DNA from 3 places in the Agrobacterium bohemicum genome. Region 2 is predicted to be linked to each of the others. Evidence: predicted binding sites of a transcription regulator. Region 2 holds the regulator's gene; each other region holds the start of a gene.
The links. Region 2 encodes PhoB, which activates phosphate uptake and scavenging genes when phosphate is short. Its sites were predicted from a motif close to TGTCATNNANCTGTCAT; they were not measured.

Region 1: the regulator PhoB is predicted to act here: its motif matches at 4,712-4,728, upstream of ATO67_RS21130 (PhoX family protein).
Region 3: the regulator PhoB is predicted to act here: its motif matches at 4,117-4,133, upstream of ATO67_RS00430 (UDP-2,3-diacylglucosamine diphosphatase).

What each region holds. Positions count from the first base shown of each region.
Region 1 is NZ_KQ961038.1:2,599-8,876, forward strand. It holds gene ATO67_RS21100 (NAD(P)/FAD-dependent oxidoreductase) at 1-947, opposite strand, end outside; gene ATO67_RS21105 (hypothetical protein) at 1,195-1,548, shown strand; gene ATO67_RS21110 (pyridoxal phosphate-dependent aminotransferase) at 1,684-2,796, shown strand; gene ATO67_RS21115 (SEL1-like repeat protein) at 3,004-3,270, opposite strand; gene ATO67_RS21120 (DUF2147 domain-containing protein) at 3,776-4,114, shown strand; gene ATO67_RS21125 (ACT domain-containing protein) at 4,202-4,597, opposite strand; gene ATO67_RS21130 (PhoX family protein) at 4,789-6,278, shown strand, end outside.
Region 2 is NZ_KQ961028.1:242,644-248,921, forward strand. It holds gene ATO67_RS11895 (GcrA family cell cycle regulator) at 1-324, shown strand, start outside; gene ATO67_RS11900 (DUF6481 family protein) at 704-1,093, opposite strand; gene ATO67_RS11905 (hypothetical protein) at 1,130-1,351, opposite strand; gene ATO67_RS11910 (cold-shock protein) at 1,582-1,791, opposite strand; gene ATO67_RS23110 (hypothetical protein) at 2,370-2,516, shown strand; gene phoB (phosphate regulon transcriptional regulator PhoB) at 2,523-3,206, opposite strand; gene phoU (phosphate signaling complex protein PhoU) at 3,239-3,955, opposite strand; gene pstB (phosphate ABC transporter ATP-binding protein PstB) at 4,039-4,854, opposite strand; gene pstA (phosphate ABC transporter permease PstA) at 4,870-6,192, opposite strand; gene pstC (phosphate ABC transporter permease subunit PstC) at 6,189-6,278, opposite strand, start outside.
Region 3 is NZ_KQ961023.1:79,520-85,797, forward strand. It holds gene bluB (5,6-dimethylbenzimidazole synthase) at 1-373, shown strand, start outside; gene ATO67_RS00420 (DUF2865 domain-containing protein) at 376-1,536, opposite strand; gene ATO67_RS00425 (NADP-dependent malic enzyme) at 1,656-3,971, opposite strand; gene ATO67_RS00430 (UDP-2,3-diacylglucosamine diphosphatase) at 4,188-5,015, shown strand; gene dgcA (N-acetyl-D-Glu racemase DgcA) at 5,020-6,003, opposite strand; gene ATO67_RS00440 (ABC transporter permease) at 6,147-6,278, shown strand, end outside.

The sequences.
Region 1 (6,278 bases), on a different contig from region 2:
CGGTATGGCTGCTCCTGCCCTGTCAGGATAAGGGCTGCGGCCTCCGCCTGGTCCACGGCGTTCTGCACGGATTCCAACCGGACGCTTGCGCCATTCATTGGTAAAAGCGCGCAATCACCTATTGCGTGAATATCCGGGTCGGAGGTGCGGGTGAATTCATCAACCAGAATACCGTTGCCGATATCGAGGCCCGAATCGCGGGCGAGCCGGTCATTGGGCAGAACGCCGATACCGACGATGACGAAATCCACATCGAGAACCGAACCATCGGAAAGCTCGGCGGCACTGACGCGCCCATCCGTGCCGATCAGACGCACAAGTCCGGTTTTTTCGCGAATCGTAACGCCGCGGGAACGGTGGATATCGCGCATGATGGTGGCTGTCTCGCTGGCTGCCACGCGCTGCAATATCCGCTCGGCCATTTCGATCAGCGTGACCTCCAGCCCGAGCTGCCGCGCGACGGCAGCAGCCTCCAGGCCGATATAACCACCACCGATGACGAGCAGCCGGCGTCCGGGCTGCATCTCCGCCATCAAACGGTCGGCGTCGCGTTTATCGCGCACCGTCAATACGCCGTCGAGATCTCCGCCAACACCTGCTGGAAGCTCTCGGGGGGCCGCGCCGGTTGCCAGCGCCAGCTTGTCATAGGAAAGCGTGCTGCCATCCTGCATCCGAACAGTTTTGTTGGCGCGGTCTATCTCTTCCACCCAGGTGGAAAGGCGCATCTCGACATTGTTTTCCGCAAACCATTCAGGACCACGAAATTGCAGCCGGTCGAAAGACATGTCGCCCATCAGGTATTTTTTGGACAGCGGCGGCCTTTGGTAAGGCGCGACATCTTCAGAACCGATGATGGTAACGGGCCGGTCATCATTCAGCGCGCGCAGTTTCGCGGCAAGAGCAAAGGCGGCCTGGCCCGCGCCGACGATGACGAGTGTGCCTGCCATTTTGCTGCTCCATCATTCCACAAGATGCTTCAAGGCGTAACGCCAAGTACGCCAAGCGTCAACCGCAAACCAGCTCTACGCAACCTTCTGTCTCTAAACACGTTTCAAGTCGCGAGTTCGTTTCAAAGATGCAGATCGCTGTGGCAAAACAGGCCAGAAACAGTTCAATCTTACTGTTTCGATTCAGCGTTTGGCAACGAAGCGGGCGTATGATTGTATTCAGACAAAAGGCAATCGGGAGGTTGTCATGGCACTCAACGTAAATATCAACGCACACGATGCCGTTCCGCACGACGAGATGTACGAGAAGTACCCGGTCGATCGGCCGGGCAAGATCACCTTCATCGGTCATCATCTCAGTGCCAAAAACACCATGCGATGCCTCATCAGAAATATCTCGTTATATGGTGCGGACATCGAAGTGAGCCCGCATCTGGACATGCCCACCAACTTCTATCTCGAAGTGCTGGGTATTCGTGATGAAATCGGCTGCACCCTCATCCGTCGTGAAGAGGAAAAGGCAACGGTCGGCTTCAACATGCTGATCGATGCGGAGTTCCTGCACCATATTCGCCGCCTGAGCTTCGAGACGGCGCTGTAGGCGCATCGTCATCTCGCCTCGTGGCGGCAAAGAAAGACTATCAAAACACATGCATTTCCTACGGCCTGCCTTGCGCGGGCCGTTTTTGATTATATTGTGAGGCAGTTCTTCCAACGGATTACGGAACCCTCTGAAATGTCCGCATTTTCGCGCTTTACGTCGCTCGCCGCTTCGCTTCCCTCCTCCGTGCCGTTTGTCGGTCCCGAGGCCATAGAGCGCAACCGCAAGCTTGCCGTGAAGGCGCGGATTGGAGCCAATGAAAGCGGTTTTGGCCCGGCACCTTCAGTTCTGGAGGCCATACGCCAGGCAGCGACCGAGACGTGGATGTATGCTGACCCTGAGAATTTCGAGTTACGGGAAGCGCTCGCTATCCATCACGGCATTTCGCGCGATAATATTGCTATCGGAAACGGCGTGGATGGCCTTCTGGGGGAAATCGTGCGGCTGGTCGTGGAGCCCGGAACGCCGGTCGTCACGTCTTTGGGCGGTTATCCCACCTTCAACTACCATGTTAAAGGCTTCGGTGGGCGTCTGGAGACGACGCCCTATCTGGATGACCATGAAAATCTCGACGGGCTGCTGGACCTTGTCAAAAAGGAAAATGCGCCGCTGGTGTATTTCGCCAACCCGGATAATCCGATGGGAAGCTGGTGGGACGCAAGCGAGGTTCTGACGTTTGCCAAAGCATTGCCGGACACGTGTCTGCTGGTGCTGGACGAGGCCTACTGCGAAACCGCTCCCGAAAGCGCTGTTCCCAGCGTTCGCGCCATAATCGGCATGCCGAATGTGCTGCGCATGCGCACCTTCTCCAAGGCGTATGGCCTGGCAGGTGCGCGCGTGGGTTATGCCATCGGCACGCTGGGAAATGCGCAAGCCTTCGATAAAATCCGCAATCACTTCGGAATGCCCCGCGTTTCCGTTGCCGCCGCTATGGCGGCCCTAAAGGATCAGGCCTATTTGCGGGACGTCGTCAAACGCATCGCCAATGCCCGCGAGCGCATTTCAACCATTGCCCGCCAGAACGGCCTGTCGCCCCTGCCCTCAGCGACGAACTTCGTCGCGATCGATTGCCATAAGGACGCCACTTACGCCAAATCCATCGTAGACGGACTGATGGACCACGGCGTCTTCATTCGCATGCCCGGCGTGGAACCGCTCAACCGCTGCATTCGTGTGAGTGCTGCACCGGACGACAAGCTGGATTTGTTTGCGGATGCGCTGCCGAAGGTGTTGAAGGCGCTGGGTTAGACGCAAGCCAGTACCTGAACAACAAAAAACCGTGCCGGCCTTGTTTCTGCCGGTCACGGTTTGATTTTGCAGCGTGGATCTAGCTGTCCCTTTGCGGGGGTCTTCTTTTTATGTCCGGCTAGGACTGGAGGGAACCGGCCGGAGAGAGTGGCGATCTTCAGATCGCTCTGTCTTTTTGTATTGGCACCGGGTGGTCGATGCTTGATGTCAGTGGGTCGTCATCCAATCGCGGGCGGCGCGCAGCGCCTTGGCGAGGTCTGCCTTGTTCATGTTGCGGGCCAGATCGGCGCGCAGCGAGGCTGCCCGTTCCGAACCCTTGATGGCGGCGATGTTGAGCCATTTGTGGGCAGCGATGAGGTCCGGTGCGCAGCCACGGCCTGTCGCGTAGATCAGGCCGAGGTTGCAGAAGACATCCGCGCGGCTCTGGCCACCGGCGACTGCCATTTCGATATCGCGAACTTCAAAGCGTGCCATTTTTTCTATCCTGTTTGCCCGTTAGCGTTTTGTCTGCGCCCCTCTTCGGGAGCTTTTGCGAGTAAGGCCTTACCGTCTTCTGCGGCTTGTTCTGGCCTTTTCCGTCGGCAGGTTTTCCCTGCTCTTTCGATGTCCCCACTATGCCAAACGGGCTTCAACAGGCGCTTAAAATCCATGATTAATAGGGGACAAACAAAGTCCAAACGATTGGTAAAATTGGGTTTTTGTTAAATATCACAAGGCCCGGAAATTAAGGACTTTGTAGACAATTTTACGAAAAGTTTACGGATGGATTTCAACTCTTTCGTAACCACGTCCAAACTTGCGATTTTTTCGCGATCGTTTTTTCGAGCTGTGAGCCGGTTAAAAAGCAGCGAATTTCGCTGCGGCCATATTTCCTTTTACGTTCACGTCAACTATAAATCATGGCATTCGCATCAGGAGTTGCGAGCACCTGGCCTTAAGCGATTGCGAGGTTCAGGCGAAGCTGGATTGGGAGGTCCCTATGAAGAGAATGACGATACTTGCCGCCGCCGCATTTTTGATGGGCAGCAGCGCCTTTGCCGCAGAGGCCATCGAAGGCAACTGGAAAACGGCCAGCGGCGAGACCGCAGCCATCACCCAGTGCGGCTCCGCCTATTGTGTGACGTTGAAGACCGGCAAACACGCCGGAAAGCAGATTGGCAAGATGAGCGGCAAGGGCAACAGCTATTCCGGCGAGATCACCGACCCTGCCAATGACAAGACCTATGCCGGCACCGGCACCGTTTCTGGCGGCTCCCTTAGCATGAAGGGCTGCGTCCTGAAGGTTCTGTGCAAAACCCAGACATGGTCGCGGCTCTAAACCATCCGTCTATTCTTTTTCCGTCGACAAAGCCTCATGTGGTCAACCGCACCACATGAGTTGCGCTTGCAACAGAGAGCCGACGGCTCAACTGTCTGCGTCGGACACGATGTGCCCGGCCTGAGCAAGCAGTGCCACGGCCTTTTCCAGGTCGCTGGTTTTGACCAGAAGATGATCTCCGTCGAAGGTCGAGACGATGAAAATTCCAAGACCGTTTTCCGATAGCGGCCTGATGATGGACAGGACAATGCCCGTCTCTCCGAATTCGAAGGGCCCGAGAAGTTTGAGGCAGGTCCAGCCCGCATCCTTGCGAGCACTCTGCGGCACCCTGCCCTCGACGCAGACGATCGACAACTCGTCATCCGTGCGACTGATGCTGACAAAGCCCGCTCCGTCCGCCCAATCCGGTATTGCTGCGTCCGGGTCGAGACGCGCAATGGCATAGGCCTGCGGAAGAATTTTCAGTTTGATAGACTTGCCCATAGCACTGCTCCACGAATCCCGACTGGGCCATGCCTAACAAAATAAGCGACACGAGAAAATAGACCCCAGCTGGCGCGGCGCTTACAATCTTAGATTGTTTATGTGGATTTAATCCGTCATATCGCTGTAATGAACCCGCTTTAGTTGCTCTTCCTGGAACTATTCCAAACTGCGAGCGGATGGAGAGCATTATGACAAAGATAGACACGAGCAAACTGAGCTGGGATGAGTGGGATGAGCTTCAGAACCCGCCACCGGCTGTGACGGATTTCGACCGCGTGGTGGAATCGGCGATTTCGCGTCGCGGTTTTCTCGGTGGCGTTCTGGCCTTCGGTTCTGCCGCTGCCGCACTCGGCACACTCGGGAATCTCGCAAGCTCCACATCTGCGCAGGCGCAGGAAGCGGCTTCGCGCTTTCCTTTCAAGCCGGTGGCTGCCGCAACGGACAACACCATTCATGTACCCGAAGGTTACAGCTGGAAGCCGGTTGCCAAATGGGGCCAGCCGCTTTTTCCAAACGTGCAGGATATCGACCCGGTCAAAGGCGTCAGCCTTGAGAACTCCGACAAGGTTTTCGGCGAAAACACCGATGGCATGGAGCTTTTCGTCGTTGGCAACCATCAGCTGATTGCCGTCAACCATGAATATGTGAACAACGAGACGAACCTGCCCCACCGCGAAAAGGGCATGCCAGCCAATCTGGACGAGGTCAAAATCCTCCAGCACATGCAGGGCGTGACCGTTATGGAAGTGGCGGAAGGTAATGATGGCTGGCAGATCGTCGTCGGCAGCCCGTTCAACCGCCGCATTCACCACAACACACCGATGAAGCTGTCCGGCCCCGCCGCCGGTTCGGATCTCGTCAAGACCGCCACCGATTCAAACGGCATCGACTGTCTTGGCACCTTCAACAATTGCGGCGCGGGCCGCACACCGTGGGGCACCTACCTGACCTGCGAAGAAAACTTCAACGGCTATTTCGGCTCCACAGACGCCGCTTTCAAAATGCCGGATGATTACAAGCGCTACGGCATCGCGGCGGAAACCCGTTACGGCTACGAGCTGTTCGATGAACGTTTCGACGTTTCCAAGCACCCCAACGAGCCGCGCCGTGCCGGTTACGTCGTGGAGATCGATCCATCCAACGCGTCCTCCACGCCGATCAAGCGCACCGCTCTTGGCCGCATCAAGCACGAGAACGCCGCCGTCGTCATCGCGCGCGATGGCCGCGTGGTCGTCTATATGGGCGACGACGAGCGTGGGGAGTTCCTCTACAAGTTCATCTCCCACGGCATCTATGTGCCGGGTGGTGACACCTCGAAGCTGCTGGACGAAGGCACACTCTACGTTGCCAAGTTTACCGATGACGGCAACGGCGAATGGGTGGCACTGACGCCTGAATCGACAGGCATGAAGATGGACGAGATTTGCGTCTTCACCCGCCAGGCCGCCTCCAAGGTGGGTGCCACCACCATGGACCGCCCGGAATGGGTGGCCATCAACCCCGTCGCCATCGAAGCCTATTGCGCGCTGACCAACAACACCAATCGCGGTGTTACGAAAGACGGCAAGCTGCGCGCTAACGGTGGCGGCGATGCCATGGCTCTCAATGCCGCAAACCCACGCGAGAAGAACGAATACGGCCAGATCGTCCGCTGGTATCCTGAAAATGACGACCATGC
Region 2 (6,278 bases):
GCTCCGCGTCCAGCAAATTTTCAGGCACGTCCAACCGCTGCCCGCCCTAACGTCCGCACTGCAGGTTCGACCGCGTTGAAAGACGACATGGACACCGATACAGCGCGGGTTCTTGAGTATGTTCCCGTCAGCAACGCATCGCTGCCAACCTCTCTTCGTCTGACCTTGACTGAGCTAACGGAGCGCACATGCAAGTGGCCAGTGGGCGATCCGCTAAAGGATGATTTTCACTTCTGCGGTTGCGAGTCCCACGAGTCCTCGCCTTACTGCAAGTTCCACGCCAAGATGGCCTACCAGCCAGTGAGCGAGCGTCGCAGAGCCTAAAAGGCCGCACGCACATTGCTGAATATAAAAAAGCGGGTCATTGGCCCGCTTTTTTGTTGCCTGGAATTTTCGGAATGGTCGACACCGCAGTTCAGCGCACCAACAGCACCTACATCTCTGCGCTCGGCTAAACGCACGCCCCGCCGTTCACATCTTGATTGCAAAAGCTCTCATAAACATTGGATGCTTTGCGAATGGTTCGGACCACTTATGGAGGGAAATTTCTGCGCAACACCAATACGATTTGCGCAAGGCGCAAGCCTGCTTGCTGATACTCAGCCGCGGGCGTCACGTGCTTTGGAGGCACGATTTTGGATTATATCCATCTCGCCAGATCGCAGCCCTTCGATTGAACGGCTGCTGGATCTTGGCGAATGGATCAGCCTTGGCGGGCTTTGCGGTTGGCATAACGACGATCGCGTTCTGCCTTGCGGGCCGCTTCGTCTTCGACAACGCGAGCAATACGATTTTTTTCAGCCGCCTTGCGGGCGTCTTCTTCAGCGTTTGCGGCAGCTTCGAGTTCGGCTTCGCGTTGCGCAGCTTCAGCTTCGAGGCGAAGTTTTTCTTCACGCTTCTGCGCATCTCTTTCGGCCTGACGCGCTCTGCGTGCTTCGGCAACAGCAATCTGCTCTGCCTGCTTGGCTTCGAGTGTCGGTGCGGCAGCTTCCTTTGCTTCACGATAGGCCTTCAAAAGAGCGGCCTTCGCGTCGGCCGCGGCGCCGCGACGTTCGGAAACTTCGTTGTTCTTGATATTTCTAGTGTTTCTCAAATCTCTATTCCAGTTGATGCGTCATGCCGACCGGGGTCAGGATTTTTTGGCGCGTTTCGTTGGGATGACTGCGGGTTTCATGCTGTCGTCAAGTTCTTTCGCAAGGCGCGCTTCACGCAGCCTGATGGTCTTTTCGTCGCGAGCCTGGGCAATGGAGTTGAGTTCATCAACCGCACGACCGCGTGCAAAAAACTGCGATTGCGTAGCGCCGAAAGCGATTTCGGCCTGCTTGCGAGATTTGCTGTGAGCGTCAGACATGGAGTTCCCTTCCTATCGCATCGCACTGAAAATCGGAATCGATTTTTTAAAAAGGACGATACGCAGATTTATTGCTCGAAGCGTATTCGTGCATCTCGACGATGCAATACGTTCAAGCGTTTGGCCGTCGAGCGGCACAAAAAAAGGCCAGGCAACCTGCCTGACCTCGATTGGTCTCATGCTTTCAACAATGCCAGTACATCCGTGGTCAATGGAAAGCAGAGTCCGTATTATACAGCCTGCAGGTTGCAAGCAGACATTTTGCCCGACTTGTTGTCGCGCTCAAGGTCGTAGCTCAGCTTCTGGCCTTCAACGATTTCGCGCATACCTGCACGCTCTACAGCGGAGATGTGTACGAATGCGTCTGTGCCGCCGTTGTCAGGCTGAATGAAGCCGAAGCCCTTGGTGGAGTTAAACCATTTTACTGTGCCTGTGGTCATAATGAACCCTTTCAAAGCATAAGAGATAGATCGCAGAACTTGCGTCCCGCGTGCGATTATAGCGATTTTTTTGAAGGAAAGGGTTAGTTCAAAACGCGGTGCTAATCGCGCGGCAACCAAAGCTCAGCAAGCAAAATATCGATATGACATTGATAGACGTTTATCGTCGGATAGTCAAACTTTAATTTTGAGATAATGACATCGACTACCGATGGCGCTGCTCGAAGGGTACGTTTGGTGCATGCTGGCAGTTGGCTTTTATATCAGAAAGAGGTGCCCCTGGACCCAATCGACGTCTTGGAAAAATATATCTCAGACATATGGTCCAAAGTTATTGAAGCTCCTTTTCTATCCATCTCCCGTCGGTCTTGTGGAGATGGAAGGGTATACGTTGAGTGGGCCAATAATCACTATTGGCTCATCTGTGAAGAGCGCGGCAAGGAATACTGGCGCAGGGAAGCCGAGGACATCGATGATGCCGCATTCGAGTTGAATTCGACAGAACTTATGATGCACGCAATCAAAAAGGAGCGCTCTTTACGTCCCGCAAAAGTGTCCTACCATCTCGTTGGAACTGGATGTACCTGGACATCGAAATGATGGGCGCGATGAAAACGAGTTATGGAATTCGAGCAAAACAGCGCTACGTCGAAGTTTTGCAGCGCGCGCGCCTGAGCCAAGAAGAAAGACTTTACGCGCGCTACCCAATCAATCTGGAAGTCTGATATCTATCAGGCTTCCATAGAGTATCCCGCGCCGCGCACGGTGCGGATAACATCCTGCATATTGGAGAAGTTGAGCGCCTTGCGCAGGCGGCCGACGTGGACGTCCACGGTGCGTTCATCCACATAGATGTCGTGACCCCAGACGCCGTCGAGAAGCTGAGAGCGCGAGAAAACACGACCGGGAGACACCATCAGGAATTCCAGCAGGCGGAATTCGGTTGGTCCGAGCCGCACTTCACGGGTCTTGCGGTGAACCCGGTGGGTTTCCCGGTCCAACTCGATATCCCCGCATTTCAGCACCGAAGACAGGACTTCGGGACGAGCGCGGCGCAGCATGGCCTTGACGCGGGCCATCAGTTCCGGCGTTGAAAATGGCTTGACCACATAGTCGTCGGCACCGGTGGCCAGACCACGCACACGTTCGCTTTCCTCACCACGTGCCGTCAACATGATGATCGGGAGGCGTTCGGTTTCAGGACGCATTCTCAGACGGCGGCAAAGCTCGATGCCGGAAACGCCCGGCAGCATCCAGTCCAGGATCAAAAGATCCGGCGTGCGCTCCTGCAAGCGGATTTCCGCTTCGTCGCCACGCGGGATCGTGTCCACGTCGTAACCTTCGGATTCCAGATTGTAGCGAAGAAGAACGCTCAACGCCTCTTCATCTTCGACAACTGCTATTTTCGGCACCATGGCTAAGGGACTCCGCCAGTCTTATAGGGAATTCACTCGGTTACTGCACCGAGCGTGTTGGAACTGTCGTCCTTGGGACGCTCGCCTTCCGGCTGGCTACCGGTGGCCATGTAGTAGATGGTCTCCGCGATGTTCGTGGCATGATCGCCAACACGCTCTATGTTCTTGGCACAGAACAGAAGATGCGTGCAGGTGGTAATGTTGCGCGGATCTTCCATCATATATGTCAGCAACTCGCGAAACAGCGAGGTGTACATCGCGTCGATTTCCTCGTCGCGCTCGCGGATGGTCTGTGCCTTTTCCGCCGAACGGGTGGAATAGACGTCCAGAACGTCTTTCAGCTGCACCAGCGCCAGTTCGGACAGATGCTCGAGACCGCGCGCCAGCTTGCGAGGAACGCCGGTTCCGGCAACCGCTATAACGCGCTTGGCCGTGTTCTTGCCGAGGTCGCCGACGCGCTCCAGATCGGCAGCGATGCGCAGCGAGCCAATGATTTCGCGAAGGTCGGCTGCCATAGGCTGGCGCTTGGCAATGGTGACGATGGCCTTGTCGCCGATTTCGCGTTCGGCGTTGTCAAGGATCGTGTCATCCGAGATGACCTTCTGGGCCAGGGCTGCGTCGGAATTGACGAGGGCGCGCACGGCATCCGCGCACATCTGCTCCGCCAGACCGCCCATTTCGGCGATACGGCGGGTCAGGAACTTCAGCTCTTCATCGTAAGCGGACATGATATGCGAGTGGGTCGGCATGTTCTACTCTCCAGTTTCGGTGCGATTCCGCAAGCCCAGCCGGGCTCAAGCGGTTTGCGCTGATGTTGTGAACCAACGGCAGATCAGCCGAAGCGGCCCATGATGTAGTCCTGCGTACGCTGGTCATCCGGGTTGGTGAACATCTTGTCGGTGTCATTTTCTTCCACCAGATGGCCGAGGTGGAACATGGCCGTGCGCTGAGATACGCGGGCGGCCTGCTGCATAGAGTGCGTCACGATAACGATCGTATAGTTGGCGCGCAGCTCGTGGATCAATTCCTCGACCTTGGCAGTCGCAATCGGGTCCAGCGCCGAGCATGGCTCATCCATCAGGATGACTTCAGGCGAAACGGCAATGGCGCGGGCGATGCAAAGACGTTGCTGCTGGCCACCGGAAAGACCGGTACCGGATTCGTGCAGGCGATCCTTTGCTTCGTTCCACAGGCCGGCCTTTTGCAGGCTGGCTTCGACGATCTGGTCCATATCAGCCTTGCTGCGGGCAAGACCGTGGATGCGTGGGCCGTAGGCGATGTTTTCATAGATCGTCTTCGGGAATGGGTTCGGCTTCTGGAACACCATGCCGACGCGCGCGCGCAACTCAACTACGTCGATCGCGGGATCGTAGACATCGTCCTCATCGAGCGTGATCTTGCCGGTGACGCGGCAACCGTCGATCGTGTCGTTCATGCGGTTCAGCGTCCGCAGGAAAGTAGACTTTCCACAACCGGATGGCCCGATCAAAGCTGTTACCGTGTTTTCGCGAACGTTGAGGTTCACATCGTAAAGGGCGCGTTTCTCGCTATAATAGACAGAAACGTCCTTGCCGATCATCTTGTACGAAACTTCATTCATTTTCTTGTCCAGCGCCTTTTCAACTGCTGCTTCCGACAACATGTTCATAGCTTTCAAGCTCCTCTACCAGCGCCGTTCAAAGCGGCGACGCAACAGAATTGCGCCAACATTCATGACGATGAGGAACATAAGCAGGATGATAATAGCGCCGGATGTTCTTTCGACAAAGGCACGTTCTGCTTCGTTCGCCCACATGTAAATCTGCACCGGCAGGGCCGTAGACGGGTCCATGGGTGTTGTCGGATAGTTCGTGACGAAGGCGACCATGCCGATCAGAAGCAATGGCGCGGTTTCACCGAGAGCATGCGCCAGGCCGATGATCGTGCCGGTCAGAATGCCGGGCATGGCAAGCGGCAGGACATGGTGGAAAATGGTCTGCATTTTCGACGCGCCAAGGCCAAGAGCCGCGGCACGGATGGAGGGTGGCACTGCCTTCAGCGCCGCGCGGGTGGCGATGATGATGGTTGGCAGAGTCATCAGGGTCAGAACCAGACCGCCAACCAGCGAGGCCGAGCGTGGAAAGCCCATGAAGTTGATGAAGACCGACAGACCAAGCAGACCGTAAACAATCGAGGGAACGGCAGCCAGGTTGTTGATGTTGACCTCGATGAGATCCGTCAGGCGGTTCTTTGGCGCAAACTCTTCCAGATAGATGGACGCTGCGACACCGATGGGCAGAGACAGAACCAGCACGATCAGCATCATGTAGAACGAGCCGATGAGAGCAACGCCAACGCCAGAGGCTTCCGGACGGCTGGATGCGCCGTTGAAGAAGATGCCGGTGTTGAACTGCTTGGCAATCTGGCCAGCATCGGTGAGTTGCTTGACCCAGGCGAGTTGCTGATCGGATATCCGACGGTTCTGTTCATTGACAGTCAGATCGACCTGGCCCTTGAAGGCGCTGTCGAGATCGCCCGACGCCAGAAGGGAGACGGTGCGTGTTGTGCCGATGATGCTTGGATCATTGACGACGACATCCCGGAGCTGAACGCGGATACCATCCGAAATCATCGCAGAGACACCGCGCAGAGCCGTGCGGTCATCCAGCGAAACGCCAAGTGCCTTGGCCACCGCATTGCGGGCCACGAGAGGATAGTTGGCCGTAACGAGCTTGGCCGGGTTCTGAGCACGCACATTATCCGGATCGATGATCTGTTCAGAAAACTCGACCGGGACGGTAATCATGGTCTGCTGGAACGCTGTGTAACCCTTGCCAACGACCGACCAGAGCAGAAGAAACAGGAACAGCAAACCAAAGGTGATGGCTGCGAGACCGTAGGCGCGGAAGCGGCGCTCGGAGGCGTAGCGGCGTTTGATGCCGATATCGCGCCGGACCTTCTTCGTTGCGGCTGGGGCAATAGTGCCCGGAGTAACGACGTCGGTCATTCGTACTGCTCCCGGTATTTGCGCACTATGTAGAGCGCGTAGATATTGAGGCAAAGCGTGATGGCAAAGAGGGTAATGCCAAGCGC
Region 3 (6,278 bases), on a different contig from region 2:
CAGCCTGAAACTCGAAGGCATCCGCAAGGCACCATTGTCGATCTGCGTGACCTGCGACCCGACCCGTGGCGGCGACGTGGTGCTGGGACGAACCCACAATCCGCGCATGGATGTCTACTCCACCGTCTGCGCCATACAGAACCTGTGGCTGGCCGCGAGGGCGGAAGGCATCGGTGTCGGATGGGTCAGCATTTTCCACGACGCCGATATCCGCGATATTCTCGCCATCCCCGAACACATCGAAATCGTTGCTTGGCTATGCGTCGGCAAGGTCGATATGCTCTATGACGAGCCGGAACTGGCGGTCAAAGGCTGGCGGCAGCGACTGCCGCTGGAGGAACTTGTGTTTCGCGATAGGTGGGGCGAAAAGTAAGGTCACCTTTGCTGCGGCTGTGCGCCTTTCAGCGCTGGGTTTTTCAGATCGATACGGCTCGTTTCTGCGGGCAGAAACTGCGGGCCGACGATGCGGACCTTGCTGTTGTTGGGGTCGTATTCCCGCTCAGGAACAGGCTCTGCCTTCTCCACCGGCTTCGGCTCCTCGGGCTTGATGTCAGCAGGTTTCGGCATTGTGTCACTCTTCGGTGACGTAATGGTCGTGATGCTCGACATCTCCTGTGACGGGGTCGATTGCGGTGCTTTTGCCTGATCTTCCTGCTTTTTCATCTCGTCGTGATAGGCGGCCATGTTGCAGCTACAGGATGGCGAGCGACTGGTGCCTGCGTTGTTGCGATAGGCAAAGGCTGTTGGCATGGAGGCATAGGGTTCGCCCGTTTTGGCCGATACCATGTCCGAACTTTCCTGACCCTGAAGCGAATGGTAGAACAGTTCGGTCTGGGTGCCGGGGCACATGCGCTCGCATTGGGCTGCCTGCGCGCGGAAATCCAGCGGTGTGGCATTCGAGGAAATCGGGAAGAACGCGCCATCGCATGTTCTCACGCAAAGCGTTCTTAATCCGCCTTGCATGGGCATGTCGGGCGAGGGGCGGTAGTCCTGATTATCGGGACTGTCGAAGGGGTCGACCGTGCCGCCCATATCCGGTTGTTGCGAAGGATCGGTCGTGGCGAAGGATGGCGGTTGCTCATCGTAACAACCCTGCGCATCCAGTGCTGCCATGATGCGTTCGCGGCTGTCCTGCGCGTTCTCATCGCGCTGCGAGGCCAGCATGCGGTCTCGATCTTCCGCAATCATGGCACGGTCGGATTCGGCCTGAACCAGCGCATCACCGATTTCGCCGCAGAGTTCGGCGTTTGGATTGCCATAGACGATGACGCTGCCTGACGAGCAGCCGTAGCCGCGCATATCGTTCTTGATCCGACGAATGAGAATATTCTGTTGCGCCAGCGCATTGGCGTAACGTCTTACCTCGGCCGTGTTGCCGATGATGCGCGTTGGCTGAGTGAGCTGCTGGCGCAGCCCATCACAGACGGCACTGGCCTGCGCCGACAGGGGTGCTGCAAGCATGAGAGTGAAAAATGTGCCGATCAAACGGCTGCGGCGCGGGATCAATGGTCCGTCCGTTTCCTGCCCTGCCATCATGCAGGTCATATCCTGTTGATCATCGTCCGCGGAATGCGAAGCATGTTTATGCGTTCAGGATAACATAAGCCCGTGCCGCAAAGCGGCAAGGGCCTGTTCAAAATTACGTTAACCCGGCCTTACACCGAAGGGTGCGAGGCCTGAACCGTTGCAAGCGCTGCCATGTTGACCACGCCACGCGATGTCACCGTTGGTGACAGGATGTGAACGGGCAGAGCGGAGCCGAGCAGGATCGGGCCGACATGCAGGCCTTCTGTCATGGTGCGGACGACGCCCAGCGTGATGTTGGCCGAGTCGAGATTCGGGAAGACCAGAAGATTGGCTTCGCCCGACAAGGCGCTGTTTGGCATGGCGCGCTTGCGCAGAATTTCAGACAGGGCCGAACCGCCCTGCATTTCGCCATCGATTTCCAGTTCCGGCGCCGCATCGCGCACCAGCTGAAGGGCACGGCGCATCTTGCGGGCGCTTTCCGAATCGCGCGAGCCGAAATTCGAATGGCTGACCAACGCGATCTTTGGCGTGATACCGAAACGCTTGATCTCCTTGGAGGCAAGGATTGCAAGTTCGGCAATGTCTTCCGAAGTCGGCTCGTAATTGACGAAAGTGTCGGTGAGGAAGATCGCGCCTTGTTGGGTAATCAGCAGGCTGAGGCCGCCGAATGCGTGGGCGCCTTCGCGTTTGCCGATGATCTGGTTCACGTCGCGCAGATGGCGGTCGAAGCGACCTTCCAGACCGCAGATCAGGGCATCCGCTTCGCCGCGTTTGACCGACAGCGCGCCGATGACGGTGCTGTTGGTGCGCACGATTGTGCGGGCTGCTTCCGGGTTGATACCGGCGCGACCGACCAGCGCGAAGTAGTCATCGACATATTCACGGTAACGCGGATCATCCTCGGGGTTGACCACTGCAAAGTCCGCGTGAGGACGAATACGCAGGCCGAAACGCTTCAGGCGCGTCTCGATGATCTGCGGACGGCCGATGAGGATTGGAACGCCGGTTCCTTCTTCCAGCAGCACCTGGGCCGCGCGAAGTACACGCTCGTCTTCGCCTTCGGCAAAGATGATGCGCTTCTTTTCGGCAGTCTTGGCCAGATTGAAGATCGGCTTCATGATGAAGCCGGAGCGCCAGACGAAGCGGTTCAACTGATCCAGATAGGCGTCGAAATCGGTAATCGGGCGGGCGGCCACACCGCTTGCGGCAGCAGCACGCGCAACGGCTGGCGCAATACGCAGGATGAGACGCGGATCAAACGGCGATGGAATGAGATAGTTGGGGCCGAAGACGGGGGTCTCTTCGCTATAGGCCTTTGCCGCGACTTCAGAGACCTCCTCACGCGCCAGCTCGGCTATGGCGTGAACGGCGGCCATTTTCATTTCTTCGTTGATGGTGGTCGCGCCGCAATCCAGTGCGCCCCTGAAAATATAGGGGAAGCAAAGCACATTGTTGACCTGGTTCGGGAAGTCGGAACGACCCGTGCAGATCATCGCATCCGGGCGCGCAGAGCGTGCGAGTTCCGGCATGATTTCAGGATTTGGGTTGGCAAGTGCCAGAATGAGCGGCTTTTCCGCCATGCGGGCCAGAAGCTCGGGTTTCAGCACGCCGGCGGCGGAGAGGCCGAGGAAGACATCGGCGCCATCGATTGTTTCGTTCAGGGCGCGCTTGTCGGTCTTCTGCGCGTAAACTTCTTTCCACTCGTCCATCAAACTGTTGCGGCCATCATAAACGAGGCCTTCGATATCGTGGACCCAGATGTTTTCGCGCTTGGCGCCGAGAACGACGAGCAGGTTGAGGCAGGCGAGCGCTGCAGCGCCTGCGCCCGATGCAACGATCTTGACGTTTGCAAGCGATTTTCCGGCAAGTTCCAGTGCGTTAGTCACAGCCGCGGCGACGATGATGGCGGTGCCATGCTGGTCGTCATGGAACACGGGAATGTTCATCTTCTCACGAAGCTGGCGCTCCACTTCGAAACATTCCGGTGCCTTGATGTCTTCAAGGTTGATGCCGCCGAAAGTCGGCTCCAGCGCCGAGATTGTGGACACCATGTCGTTGATGCCGGGTGCATCGATTTCGATATCGAAAACGTCGATGCCAGCGAATTTCTTGAACAGAACCGCTTTGCCCTCCATGACGGGCTTGGAGGCGAGAGGGCCGATATTGCCAAGGCCCAGAACCGCCGTACCGTTAGAAATGACGGCAACAAGATTGGCGCGCGCGGTATATTCGGCGGCCATTTCAGGGTTTTCGTGAATGGCAAGGCAGGGGGCAGCAACGCCGGGCGAATAGGCAAGCGCCAGATCGCGCTGGTTTCCAAGGGGTTTGGACGCCTGAATCTCCAGTTTTCCCGGGCGCGGATAGCGGTGGTAGAAAAGTGCCTGTTGTTCCAGATCCGCATTGGCGTTTTTGTCTTGCGTCTTGCCCGTGTCCTGAGAACTCATTCTATCACCGCTTATTTCAAGTTTATTGGAGGCCTTTGCATACAACAATCGGCAGGTGCGTACAGCCGTTTATTTCATCTACGACACCCAAAAGCGGTACTTTTCACACGGCTTAAAACGAGAGTTTCCTTCAGAAATGGCCGGTTGTCATCTTGCTGAAACACGAGTCTGGTTTTGCAGGAGAAGAAAGTTGCCGAGACAAGGGGGAAGAGTTCCATGGCCGCGCAAACCGAAGCCAGACAGTTCAGAACACTTTTCATTTCCGACGTGCATCTTGGCTCCAAAGCAGCCAAGACGGATTTCCTGCTGGATTTCCTGCGCTACCACGAAGCCGATACGATTATTCTCGTTGGTGACATCATCGACGGCTGGCGACTGCGCCGTAACTGGTATTGGCCGCAAGGCTGTAACGATGTCGTGCAGAAGCTGCTGCGCAAGGCGCGCAAGGGCACGCGTATCGTTTACATCCCTGGCAATCACGACGAATTCCTACGGGAGTTTCCCGGTACTCACTTCGGCGGTATCGAAGTGGCGGAGCGGATGATCCATGAGGCTGCGGACGGCAAGAAATACCTCGTCATTCACGGTGACGAGTTCGATGTCGTGGTCCGCAACGCGCGCCTTCTCGCCTATCTCGGCGACTGGGCCTATGATGCGGCGATTGCCATCAACGTGCTGCTGGCTGCCGTTCGCCGCCGTATCGGTTTGCCTTACTGGTCGTTCTCTGCCTGGGCAAAGCAGCAGGTGAAGCATGCCGTCAATTTCATTGGCGAGTTCCAGCGTGTGGTGGCCGATGAAGCGCGCCGCAACAATGTCGACGGTGTTATCTGTGGCCACATTCACCACGCGGTGATGGAGGATATGGACGGTATCCGCTACATCAACACCGGTGACTGGGTGGAAAGCTGTACGGCGGTTGCCGAAAATGCCGACGGAACCTTCGAGCTGATCACATGGATGAAGTCCGACGATCAGGTCGAGACGTCGGTGCGTGAGCTTGAGCCGGTGAATATCGCTGGATTGCTCGGCAGACAGGCGGCCTGATTCTTTAGCCCCACAGTTCCGGTTCTGGTGGATGAACGAGCGATCCTTCATACCGCATGCCGGGAACGCGGTCCCGCACGAGCAGTAGCGGCCCGTCGAGATCGGCATAGGCGGTGTCCTGCGCCAGCATAAGCGCAGGTGCCATGCCGAGCGATGTGCCCAGCATGCATCCGACCATGATGATGAAGCCCAGTCGCTCCGCCTCCTTCTTCATGACGAGTGCCTCCGTCAGGCCGCCGGTCTTGTCCAGCTTGATGTTGATGGCGTCGTAGCGGTCACGCAGCGCGGTTAGATCGGTCGTCAGATGCACAGTTTCGTCAGCGCAGATGGCGACTGGCCTTTCGATTTGCGCCAGAATGGCATCCTTGCCAGCGGGTAACGGTTGTTCGATAAGCGCGATGTTCAGCTCTTTCGCCACGGCGAAATGATGCCCGATGTTGTGTTCCGTCCAACCTTCGTTCGCATCGATGATGATGGTTGCGTGTGGCGCGGCGGCACGAACGGCGCGCAGACGTGCCTCATCATCCTGAGTGCCTGTCTTGATTTTCAGAAGGGGACGCGAGGCATTCTCCGCGGCTTTGGCAGCCATGGCATCAGGTTCGCCCAGAGAAATCGTGTAGGCGGTGACAATGGGCTTTGGTGACGCCGTCAGAACCCTGGACGCTACGCTTGTGCCTGACAGTTTCGCCTCCAGATCCCACAACGCGCAATCGACCGCATTGCGGGCCGCACCCGGTTTCATCATGTGCTGCAATTCGGAACGGTCGATGCCGTTGGACACGGCATGCGAAACTGCCCTGATATCCTCAAGAACGCCATCGATTGATTCGCCGTATCGGGTGTAAGGCACGCACTCGCCGACACCTTTGATGCCATTTTCCGTAATCGAGCAGGCGACGACGACCACTTCTGTGCGGCTTCCGCGTGAAATGGTGAAGCTGCCCGCAACCGGGAAGACTTCAGCTGTGGCTTCGAGGTAACGGCCCATCGAAATTACCCTTTAGTTGGATGTAAAACACGGTAACTGACAATAAATCTACGAAATCCCCCCGGATCGCTGTGGCTTGGTGATCCGTCAATCGGTATGAATCGTTACGGAATCTTTAATAAGCTGCATTCGCTTGGAGCAAGATGCAAGAACCTGAAGCACGGCAACCGGCGCAACCGGCAGCGATCTCGGCGGATAACGACGCGAACGGCGGCTCTGCGCGTTACGTTCTGACTGGCTCATGGCGCAACGCTCATGTCAGTTCGGTTCTTGGC